2 regions of the Serratia sp. JSRIV002 genome follow, and region 2 is predicted to be linked to the other one. Evidence: predicted binding sites of a transcription regulator. Region 2 holds the regulator's gene; the other holds the start of a gene.
The links. The regulator CRP, encoded in region 2, controls carbon source genes, mostly activating them, when cyclic AMP is high. The targets are predictions, from matches to a motif close to ATGTGANNNNNNTCACAT.
Positions count from the first base shown of each region.

Region 1: yrbN (protein YrbN) is a predicted target of CRP. The motif match lies at 3,907-3,924, and genes of this name have one in related genera.

Region 1 is NZ_CP074143.1:600,327-606,011, forward strand. It holds gene truB (tRNA pseudouridine(55) synthase TruB) at 1-53, shown strand, start outside; gene rpsO (30S ribosomal protein S15) at 169-438, shown strand; gene pnp (polyribonucleotide nucleotidyltransferase) at 679-2,799, shown strand; gene nlpI (lipoprotein NlpI) at 2,929-3,813, shown strand; gene yrbN (protein YrbN) at 3,937-4,011, shown strand; gene KGP26_RS02700 (DEAD/DEAH family ATP-dependent RNA helicase) at 4,001-5,685, shown strand, end outside.
Region 2 is NZ_CP074143.1:5,601,259-5,606,943, forward strand. It holds gene KGP26_RS26305 (MFS transporter) at 1-471, opposite strand, end outside; gene KGP26_RS26310 (LysR substrate-binding domain-containing protein) at 664-1,572, shown strand; gene KGP26_RS26315 (OsmC family protein) at 1,575-1,982, opposite strand; gene crp (cAMP-activated global transcriptional regulator CRP) at 2,364-2,996, shown strand; gene KGP26_RS26325 (YccS/YhfK family putative transporter) at 3,053-5,128, shown strand; gene KGP26_RS26330 (aspartate aminotransferase family protein) at 5,160-5,685, opposite strand, start outside.

The DNA of each region.
Region 1 (5,685 bases), 1.1 Mb from region 2:
CCGATGATGGCCGAGTCGCGCCGCGCCGCCTGGTTGTCGAATATTTCGACTGACCTGCCCGCCTTGCGATCGCCCTGCGCTAAGAGTAGAATGGCGCAGCTTATGCATTGGGTTGCTGAATTAGAGATCGGCGCCTGTATTTATTATCTATAATTCTGGAGTATGACAATGTCTCTAAGTGTTGAAGCTAAAGCTAAAATCGTAGCTGACTTCGGTCGTGGTACTAACGACAGCGGTTCTACCGAAGTTCAGGTTGCCCTGTTGACTGCGCAGATCAACCATCTGCAAGGCCACTTCTCAGAGCACAAAAAAGATCACCACAGCCGTCGTGGTCTGCTGCGTATGGTTTCTCAGCGTCGTAAGCTGCTGGACTACCTGAAGCGTAAAGATGTAGCACGTTACACCAGCCTGATCGAGCGTCTGGGTCTGCGTCGCTAATCGAGCAAGTTTCAGGAGAAAGGGGCCAAATGTGGCCCCTTTCTTCTAGGAAGCATAAGCAAATCAGGTTAATGTATTACTGAGGATCTTCCGTTACAGAGGTTCGCGCGGCTAATGAGAGGCTTTATCTCATGAGAGATAAGGATTGTCATTAGTCGCGAGGATGTAGTGAGAAGGTCAGTGAACCACAGGCGTGTCGAGTCGAAGAACGATTGCGCGCCCCCAATTAAGGATTAAATTTTGCTGACTCCGATTATTCGCAAATTCCAGTATGGCCAACACACCGTGACGCTTGAGACCGGTATGATGGCACGTCAAGCCACTGCCGCCGTGATGGTGAGCATGGATGACACTGCAGTATTCGTCACCGTAGTAGGCCAGAAGAAAGCCAAACCAGGCCAGAGCTTCTTCCCTCTGACCGTGAACTATCAGGAGCGTACCTACGCTGCTGGCCGTATCCCGGGTAGCTTCTTCCGTCGTGAAGGCCGCCCGAGCGAAGGCGAAACCCTGACTTCCCGTCTGATCGACCGTCCGATCCGCCCACTGTTCCCAGATAGCTTCCTGAACGAAGTGCAAGTGATCGCTACCGTGGTTTCCGTGAACCCACAGGTGAACCCAGACATCGTAGCGATGATCGGTGCCTCTGCTGCCCTGAGCCTGTCCGGTATTCCGTTCAATGGCCCAATCGGTGCTGCACGCGTGGGTTACATCAACGATCAGTACGTACTGAACCCAACTACCGATGAGCTGAAAGAAAGCCGTCTGGACCTGGTGGTTGCCGGTACCGCTGGTGCAGTACTGATGGTGGAATCCGAAGCTGACGTGCTGAGCGAAGATCAGATGCTGGGCGCAGTCGTGTTTGGCCATGACCAACAGCAAATCGTTATCGAAAACATTAACGCTCTGGTTGCCGAAGCTGGCAAGCCGAAGTGGGATTGGCAGGCACCTGCAGTTAACGAAGCGCTGCATGCGCGCGTAGCTGAGCTGGCTGAAAGCCGTCTGGGCGATGCTTACCACATCACCGAAAAACAAGAGCGTTACGCTCAGGTTGATGCGATCAAAGACAGCGTAGTGGAAACTCTGCTGGCGCAAGACGAAACTCTGGACGCGTCTGAAATTCAGGACATCCTCGGCACCGTTGAGAAAAACGTCGTACGTAGCCGTGTGCTGCGTGGCGAGCCGCGTATCGATGGCCGTGAGAAAGACATGATCCGTGGTCTGGACGTGCGCACTGGCGTTCTGCCACGTACCCACGGTTCCGCACTGTTCACCCGTGGTGAAACTCAGGCGCTGGTTACCGCCACTCTGGGTACCGCGCGTGACGCACAGAACATCGACGAGCTGATGGGCGAGAAAACCGACAGCTTCCTGTTCCACTACAACTTCCCTCCGTACTCTGTTGGTGAAACCGGCATGGTAGGTTCACCGAAGCGTCGTGAAATCGGCCATGGTCGTCTGGCAAAACGTGGCGTTTTAGCTATGATGCCTAAACCAGAAGATTTCCCGTACACCGTACGTGTGGTGTCTGAAATCACCGAATCCAACGGTTCTTCTTCAATGGCTTCCGTTTGTGGTGCTTCTCTGGCACTGATGGACGCAGGTGTGCCAATCAAGGCCGCCGTTGCGGGTATCGCAATGGGCCTGGTGAAAGAAGAAGAAAACTTTGTCGTACTGTCTGATATTCTGGGTGACGAAGATCACCTGGGCGACATGGACTTCAAAGTGGCCGGTAGCCGCGAGGGTATCACCGCGCTGCAGATGGACATTAAAATTGAAGGTATCACCCGCGAAATCATGCAGGTGGCTCTGAACCAGGCCAAGGGTGCGCGTCTGCACATTCTGGGCGTGATGGAACAGGCTATCAGCACGCCGCGTGGCGATATCTCTGAGTTTGCACCGCGTATTCACACCATCAAGATCAATCCAGACAAGATCAAAGATGTGATCGGTAAAGGTGGCTCAGTCATCCGTGCGTTGACCGAAGAAACTGGCACCACCATCGAAATTGAAGATGACGGTACAGTGAAGATTGCTGCAACCGACGGCGACAAAGCGAAGTTCGCTATCCGCCGCATCGAAGAGATCACCGCTGAGATCGAAGTTGGCCGTGTGTATCAGGGTAAAGTGACCCGTATCGTTGATTTTGGTGCCTTCGTGGCCATCGGCGGCGGTAAAGAAGGCCTGGTGCACATCTCTCAAATCGCTGACAAGCGCGTTGAGAAAGTGACCGACTATCTGCAGATGGGTCAGGAAGTCCCGGTTAAGGTAATGGAAGTTGATCGCCAGGGCCGTGTGCGTCTGAGCATCAAAGAAGCTACAGCGCCAGAATCCGCTGCGGCTCCTGCACCAGAAGCAGAATAACTGTATCAGCAGTTTTACAGCTCCCTGCCGTTAGGGTTGGGGGCTGTCCTTATCGCGTGGGTAGGATACTCGCGTATTAGCAAGCGGAGGACAGGACGTTCATCCAATGTTTGTCTTCGGGAGTGGGAAATGAAGCCTTTCTTGCGCTGGTGTTACGTTGCGACAGCACTATTGCTGGCAGGATGCAGCAACCATGATTGGCGTAAAGACGAAGTTCTGGCTATTCCGTTGCAGCCTACGCTGCAGCAGGAAGTGATCCTGGCGCGCATGGAACAAATCCTTGCCAGCCGGGCATTAACGGACGATGAGCGAGCACAGCTTTTATATGAGCGCGGTGTGCTGTATGATAGCCTTGGTTTACGTGCTCTAGCGCGCAATGATTTTTCACAAGCGCTAGCGATACGTCCTGATATGCCAGAAGTTTTCAACTACCTGGGCATTTACTTAACGCAGGCAGGCAATTTTGATGCTGCCTATGAAGCGTTTGATTCTGTACTAGAGCTTGATCCAACTTACAATTACGCGCGTTTAAACCGGGGCATCGCACTGTATTATGGCGGCCGCTTCCCGTTGGCGCAGGATGATCTGCAGGCGTTTTATCAAGACGACCCAAACGATCCCTTCCGTTCGCTGTGGCTTTATCTGGTGGAGAGAGAAATCGATCCCAAGATGGCTACCGTATCGCTCCAGCAGCGTTATGACAAATCGGACAGAGGGCAATGGGGATGGAATATTGTCGAATTCTACCTGGGCAAAATCAGCGAAAAAACGCTGATGGAACGCCTCAAGGCAGATGCAACGGATAACACTTCGCTCGCTGAGCATCTCAGTGAAACTGACTTCTATTTAGGTAAGCACTACCTAAGTCTGGGGGACAAGGACACCGCTTCGGCGCTGTTCAAACTGACGGTGGCTAACAACGTTCATAACTTTGTTGAGCACCGCTATGCATTGTTGGAATTGGCGCTGTTGGGCCAAGAACAAGACGACCTATCGGAATCGGACCAGCAATAGCTGACGGACACTTATCAGCCTGATTTACATTGGTTTTTTGACCAAAGTAATCGCCTTAACGGGCGAGGGCTTTTTTGTCTGTTTTATAATCTAATTTGAGCCGGTTCACACTTTTCAATGAAAATGACTGAAAATTTTCTCGACGAGTTATGTAGACTGGCTGCCATTATTAATGAGGCACGTGTACATGACTACTGAGCTTGAAACCTCTTTTGCTGACCTGGGGCTGTCTGCTCCGATCATTGCTGCCCTGACCGATCTGGGCTACGAAAAACCATCACCGATCCAGGCTGAGTGTATTCCTCACCTGTTGAACGGTCGCGACGTGCTGGGCATGGCGCAGACCGGTAGTGGTAAAACTGCGGCGTTCTCGCTGCCCCTGCTGCACAACCTCGATGCAGCCCTGAAAGCACCACAAATCCTGGTACTGGCTCCAACCCGCGAACTGGCGGTTCAGGTAGCTGAAGCCATGACCGATTTCTCCAAGCACATGCATGGTGTTAACGTGGTGGCCCTGTACGGTGGCCAACGTTATGACGTGCAGCTGCGCGCTCTGCGCCAGGGCCCGCAAATCGTAGTAGGGACCCCAGGCCGTCTGCTGGATCACCTGAAACGTGGCACCCTGAACCTTTCTGGCCTGAAAGGCCTGGTTCTGGACGAAGCCGACGAAATGCTGCGCATGGGCTTTATCGAAGACGTAGAAACCATCATGGCGGAGATCCCGGCTGAACATCAGACCGCGCTGTTCTCTGCGACCATGCCGGAAGCGATCCGTCGTATTACCCGTCGCTTCATGAAAGATCCACAGGAAGTGCGCATTCAGTCCAGCATCACTACTCGTCCAGACATCAGCCAGAGCTACTGGACCGTGCAGGGCATGCGTAAAAACGAAGCGCTGGTGCGTTTCCTGGAAGCGGAAGATTTTGACGCGGCGATCATCTTCGTACGTACCAAAAATGCGACCCTGGAAGTGGCTGAAGCGCTGGAGCGCAGCGGTTACAACAGCGCCGCACTGAACGGTGATATGAACCAGGCGCTGCGTGAGCAGACCCTGGAGCGTCTGAAAAGTGGCCGTCTGGATATTTTAATCGCCACCGACGTTGCCGCTCGTGGTCTGGACGTTGAGCGTATCAGCCTGGTAGTAAACTATGATATCCCTATGGATTCAGAGTCTTACGTTCACCGTATCGGCCGTACCGGTCGTGCGGGCCGTGCTGGCCGCGCGCTGCTGTTCGTAGAAAACCGCGAACGCCGCCTGCTGCGCAACATCGAACGCACCATGAAGCTGACCATCCCTGAAGTCGAGCTGCCAAACGCAGATCTGCTGGGTGAGCGCCGCCTGGCCAAGTTTGCCGCTAAAGTTCAGCAGCAGCTGGAAAGCAGCGATCTGGATATGTACCGTGCGCTGCTGGCTAAGCTGCAACCGGGTGAAGATCTGGATATGGAAACGTTGGCCGCTGCACTGCTGAAAATGGCACAGGGCGAGCGCCCTCTGATCCTGCCACCCGATCCAGTGTTCAAACCGCGTCAACGTCGTGAGTTCAACGACCGTGATGATCGCGGTGGCGAGCGTAGCAACGACCGTCGTCGTGATGCACGTCCAGACAGCCGTGATGGTGGCGCTGAGCGTCCACGTCGCGAACGCCGTGACGTGGGTGAAATGCAGCTGTACCGCATTGAAGTTGGCCGTGATGACGGCGTGGAAGTTCGTCATATCGTTGGCGCGATCGCTAACGAAGGTGACATCAGCAGCCGTTACATCGGTAACATCAAGCTGTTTGCTTCCCACTCCACCATCGAGCTGCCAAAAGGCATGCCGGGCGAGATCCTGAATCACTTCACTCGCACCCGCATTCTGAACAAGCCGATGAA
Region 2 (5,685 bases):
GTGATCCAGGCAATAGACCGCGACCAGCGGCCCGACGGTCATCGCCAACCCGGCGGAGGACAGCAGAATGGACTGCGCGAAGGTGCGCTGTTCCAGTGGGAAATTCGCCACCACCGCCTTGGCGCAGGAACACGGATAGCCGGAGTGGCCAATGCCGGACAGGAAGCGGAACGTCACCAGCAGGCCCAGGCCGAACCCCAGAATGCCGAAGCACAGGGCGAATCCCCCCAGCAGCAGTAACGAACTGCACAGCACTTTCTTAAAGCCAAAGCGGTCATTGAGCCAGCCCGCCGGTATCTGGAACAGGGAATACGCCAGGAAAAACATCCCGGTAATGTAGCCCAGTTGTTCCGGCTGTAGATTGAACTCGCGTTCGATAGGTAACAGCGCAAAACCCATCACGGTTTTATCGATGTACACCACGACATAGCCCACAAACAGCAAAAAAATCATTAGCGAACGATTTTTCATCGCCGATATTCCTTTAAGTTATCACCCAGGCTGCCCACCAGCGTGAGGGGCGTAGTTTAATAATGTGATCCAGGTCACTTTATAGTTTTAATAACAGTCACTTACAGCAACATGCTGAAATTATCGCCTTTTGCCGAGCGGCATAAGATACAATTTTGTAAGGGGTGATGCTTTTTATTGATAGGGTGGGGAATGCGCTATTTACCGAAGTTACAACAGTTGAAAGTCTTCCAGCAGGTGATCCGCAGCGGCAGTATTCGCGGGGCGGCACGCGCGCTTGAGCAATCTCAACCGGCGGTGAGCCGCACCATCCGTGAACTGGAACAGATCCTGGAAACCCAGTTGATCAATCGCAGCAGTCAGGGAATGACGCTGACCGAAACCGGCCGCGCCTTCGCCCTGCGAATGCAGTTGATCCTGGAGGAATTGCAGCGCGCCGCCGACGAGATCCAGCAGTTGAATCAGCATTCGCAAGGTAACGTCGCCATTGGTTGCTCTTCGCTACTCGCCCTGACGGTATTACCGGAACTGGTCGAGGCCTTCAAACAGCCGTTTCCACAGGCCAATCTGCTGATCCGCGAGGCGCAGCTTTCTACGCTACTGCCAGCATTGCGCGAAGGCCGCCTGGATTTTGCCGTGGGTACCGTCAGCCCGGAACTTCCGCTGGAGGATCTGGTGCGTGAACCGCTGTTCAACGCCTCTTTTTGCATTATCGCACGCCAGGGGCACCCACTGGCGCAGGCCACCTCGTTGGACGAATTGCGTGAGGCCAAGTGGTTATTACCGGAAACCGATATGGGTTACTACCAGCAGTTGCGTGCGGTGTTAGGCACCTTCTATCAGCAATTGAGTCGTTCGCCCATTCGCTCGGACTCTGTGACCTGTGGCTTGAATATGGTGCTGGAGGCGGATTATTTGACTATCGTGGCGCGGGCGATGAGTGCACCGTTCTATTTGCAGCGTCGGCTGGTGGCATTGCCTATCGACACGTTGCCACAAGCGCAATATTGCGTGCTGTATTCACAGAAATCGCCGCTAACCGTGACGGCACGGCGATTTCTTGATTTATTGCGTGCCCACTGCCTGCGCTACCCTTGGTAGGATCAGGCCACTTCGCGGATTTCGAAGCTGTGGGTAATGCTGGCGGCTTTACCCAGCATCAAGGAGACGGAGCAGTATTTCTCGGCGGAAAGATCCACCGCACGCTCGACGATCTTATCGGTCAGCCCTTTGCCGGTGACGATAAAATGCAGATTGATATGGGTAAACAGACGCGGTGCTTCTTCACGACGCTCGGAGGTCAGTTTTACCTCACAGTCACGCACATCGTTACGCCCTTTTTGCAGGATCGACACTACGTCGATGGCGCTACAGCCGCCGACGGACATCAACACCATTTCCATCGGGCTTGGCGCTTTATCGCCAGCGTTGCCATCCATCAAAACCTGGTGACCAGACGCAGACTCACCCAGGAATGTCAGCCCTTCTACCCACTTAACTCTTGCCTGCATGTTACACACTCCGGTTAATTTCTTAAAAACAGGGTACGCTTTCGCATACATTCTGGCAACGTAACCTGACGCTAATCATGCTGAAGCGAGACAACACAAGACACCCGCCTCACTCTGTGCTACAAACAGAGCCGCAATAACTCTTTCCAGGTCACCGATTTCAGGGATATGTCCAAGGAAAGGCCCCTATATTGGTTTGTTAACAGAATGTAGCTTGCAGCTCTCCCTGCAAGTTAATATGCTAGAGCACAAGCGTATTTCTATAACACGCCTCAAAACCTGTTGATAGCCACAATTAAAACACCGGGCTATAAGCACGTTTTACAGGGAACTCTGACCCCTGTGATACAAGGCAGCGATAACAACAGAGGATAACAGCGAATGGTTCTCGGCAAACCGCAAACAGACCCGACTCTCGAATGGTTCCTGTCTCATTGCCATATCCACAAATATCCATCGAAGAGTACGCTTATTCACCAAGGTGAAAAGGCCGAAACGCTTTACTACATCGTCAAAGGCTCCGTCGCGGTGCTGATTAAAGATGAAGAAGGCAAAGAGATGATCCTGTCCTACCTTAACCAGGGGGATTTCATCGGCGAGCTAGGATTATTTGAAGAAGGCCAGGAGCGTAGCGCCTGGGTACGGGCCAAAACCGCCTGTGAAGTGGCTGAAATTTCCTACAAGAAATTCCGCCAGTTGATCCAGGTTAACCCGGATATCCTGATGCGCCTGTCCGCACAGATGGCTAACCGCCTGCAAGTCACCTCAGAGAAAGTGGGTAACCTCGCCTTCCTTGACGTAACCGGCCGCATTGCACAGACCTTGCTGAACCTGGCAAAACAGCCTGATGCCATGACTCACCCAGACGGCATGCAGATCAAAATCACCCGCCAGGAAATTGGCCAAATCGTCGGTTGCTCACGTGAAACCGTCGGTCGTATTTTGAAAATGCTCGAAGATCAAAACCTGATCTCCGCGCACGGCAAAACCATTGTCGTGTACGGTACGCGTTAATCCCCAGGGAAACGGTGCAGCAATGCGCCGTTTCTTTACCTGCTGAATAGCCAACCATGTGGCGCCGCCTGATCTACCACCCGGAAGTCAACTACGCACTGCGGCAAACGCTGGTGTTGTGCCTGCCGGTGGCGTTTGGTTTACTGATTGGCAACCTGCAACTCGGCATGCTGTTCTCGTTGGTGCCCGCCTGCTGCAACATTGCCGGGCTGGATACGCCGCACAAACGCTTTTTCAAACGCCTGGTCGTAGGCGGCTCCCTGTTCGCACTCAGCAGCCTTCTGCTGCAACAAGCCCTGCTGTGGGATCTGCCGTTACCCTTGCTGATGCTGGCAATGGCGCTGTTGCTCGGCGTCAGCGGTGAGATCAGCCCGCTGCACGCACGCCTGCTACCAGCCGCATTGGTCGCCGCCATCTTTTCCCTCAGCATGGTAGGCACCGTGCCAATCTGGCATGCCCCTTTGCTGTATATCGTCGGCACCGCCTGGTACGGGCTGTTTACCTGGGCCTGGTTCAAGCTGTGGAAAGAGCAGCCGATGCGCGAATCTCTAAGCCAGCTGTATATGCAGCTGGCCGACTATTTTGAAGCCAAATACTCATTACTGACGCAGCATACCGATCCTGAAACTGCCCTGCCGCCGCTGTTGCAACGCCAGCAGAAAGTCATGGATCTGATCAGTCTGCTATACCAACAGCTTAATTTCCTGCCCCATGCCAATAACCTGGAGCAAAAGCGCCTGCGGCGTACGTTTCAGGTGGCGCTCGATTTGCAAGAGCACATCACCGTCAGCCTGCATCTGCCGGAAGAAGTGCAAAAGCTGGTGGAGCAAAGCCAGGCCGAAGCGATCATCCGCCGCAACGCCCAGGTGATCGCCACGCGCCTGCGGGTGGTGGCCGACGATATTCTCTATCATCGGCACTCTTCGCGTTTCAGCATGAAGAATGAGCTGGCGGCGCTGGAAAAAGTGGCCTCACAGCACGCCGATAATCCGGTTGGCCAGTTCTGCTATTACCACTTCAGTCGCATCGCACGCCTGCTGCGCACTCAGCACCCACTTTACCGCCGTAATCTGATGGCCAATCAGTCACGCCTGCCGTTCTGGCCTGCAGTGGTGAGCTATCTATCGTTCAAATCCAACGCCTTGCGTAACGCCGCCAGACTGGGGGTCATTCTGGCGGCAGGCAGCAGCCTTGGCATGCTGTTCAATCTGCCAAAACCCTACTGGATCTTGCTGACCATCATGCTGGTCAGCCAAAACGGCTATAACGCCACGCGGGTGAGGATCCAGCACCGTGCCCTCGGCACGTTGGCCGGGCTGGTGATTGCCGCTGGACTGTTGCAACTACAGATGCCGGAGAACGTGACGCTGAGCATCATGTTGGCCATCACCCTGGCGGCCTATCTGATCCTGCGGAAAAACTACGGGCTGGCGGTGATGGGCTTCACCGTGACCGCCGTCTACACCTTGCAGCTCCTGGCGCTGAACGGTACCCATTTCCTGGTCCCCCGCCTGATCGATACCCTTATCGGCTGCGTACTGGTGTTTGGTGGCACGATCTGGCTATGGCCGCAGTGGCAGAGCGGCATGCTGCGTAAAAACGCCCATCAGGCTCTGGAGCACGATCAGACTGCACTGCGTTTATTGCTGGAAGAACAGGAACCCGACCCCAGCGAACTGGCCTACACACGCATGCAGGTCAATCAGGCGCATAACGCCCTGTTTACCTCCCTCAATCAGGCGATGCAGGAACCGGGGTTTGAATCGAATTATCTGGCTGATATGCGGCTGTGGATCACCCATAACCAGTTTATTGTTGAACACCTGAATGCGATGACCATTCTGGCGCGCGAGCACTATATGCTGACGCCAAAGCTGGCTCAGGAGTATCTGCAAACCTGTGAGATCGCCTTACAGAGCTGTCAGCAGCGGTTGGAATATGACGGCCCGAGTACCAGCAACAGCATCATGCAGCCGCCGGACCTGCATCCAGATATGCCGATCACCGAGATGGAACGCCACTTGAGGCGGATCCTTTCTCACCTGACCGTGATGCATACCATTTCGTCATTGGCATGGCGCCAGCGCCCACATCATGGGATCTGGCTGAAGCGCAAATTGCGGGAAAGCTGAGACTAGCGGGACCGCAGCCCCGCTAACTTGATCAGCCGTTAATCACATCCTGTACGGCCAATTCGAACAGCGCCATGCCCTCGTCGATATCTTTCAGCTCAACCACCAACGAAGGGGCAAAACGGATCACATTTGGCCCGGCATTGAGGATCATCAAACCACGTGCAGCAGCGGCAGTGAGGAAATCACGCGCTTTGCCGTGATAGCCCGCCTTCAGTTCCGCGCCAATCAACAGCCCCATGCCACGAATATCGCTGAACACATCGTATTTCTTACCGATCTCCTGCAAAGCCTGAACAAACAGCCCACGACGCTGCTCAATCCCGCTTAGCACCTCTGGCGTGTTGATCACGTCCAACGCTGCCTCTGCCACTGCACAGGCCAGTGGGTTGCCGCCGTAGGTGGTGCCGTGGGTGCCAACCTGCATCACCGAGGCGATCTCTTCGGTGGTCAGCATCGCGCTCACCGGGAAACCGCCGCCCAGCGCTTTGGCGGTGGTGAGGATGTCTGGCGTAATGCCGTAATGCATATAGGTAAACAGCTTGCCGCTACGGCCC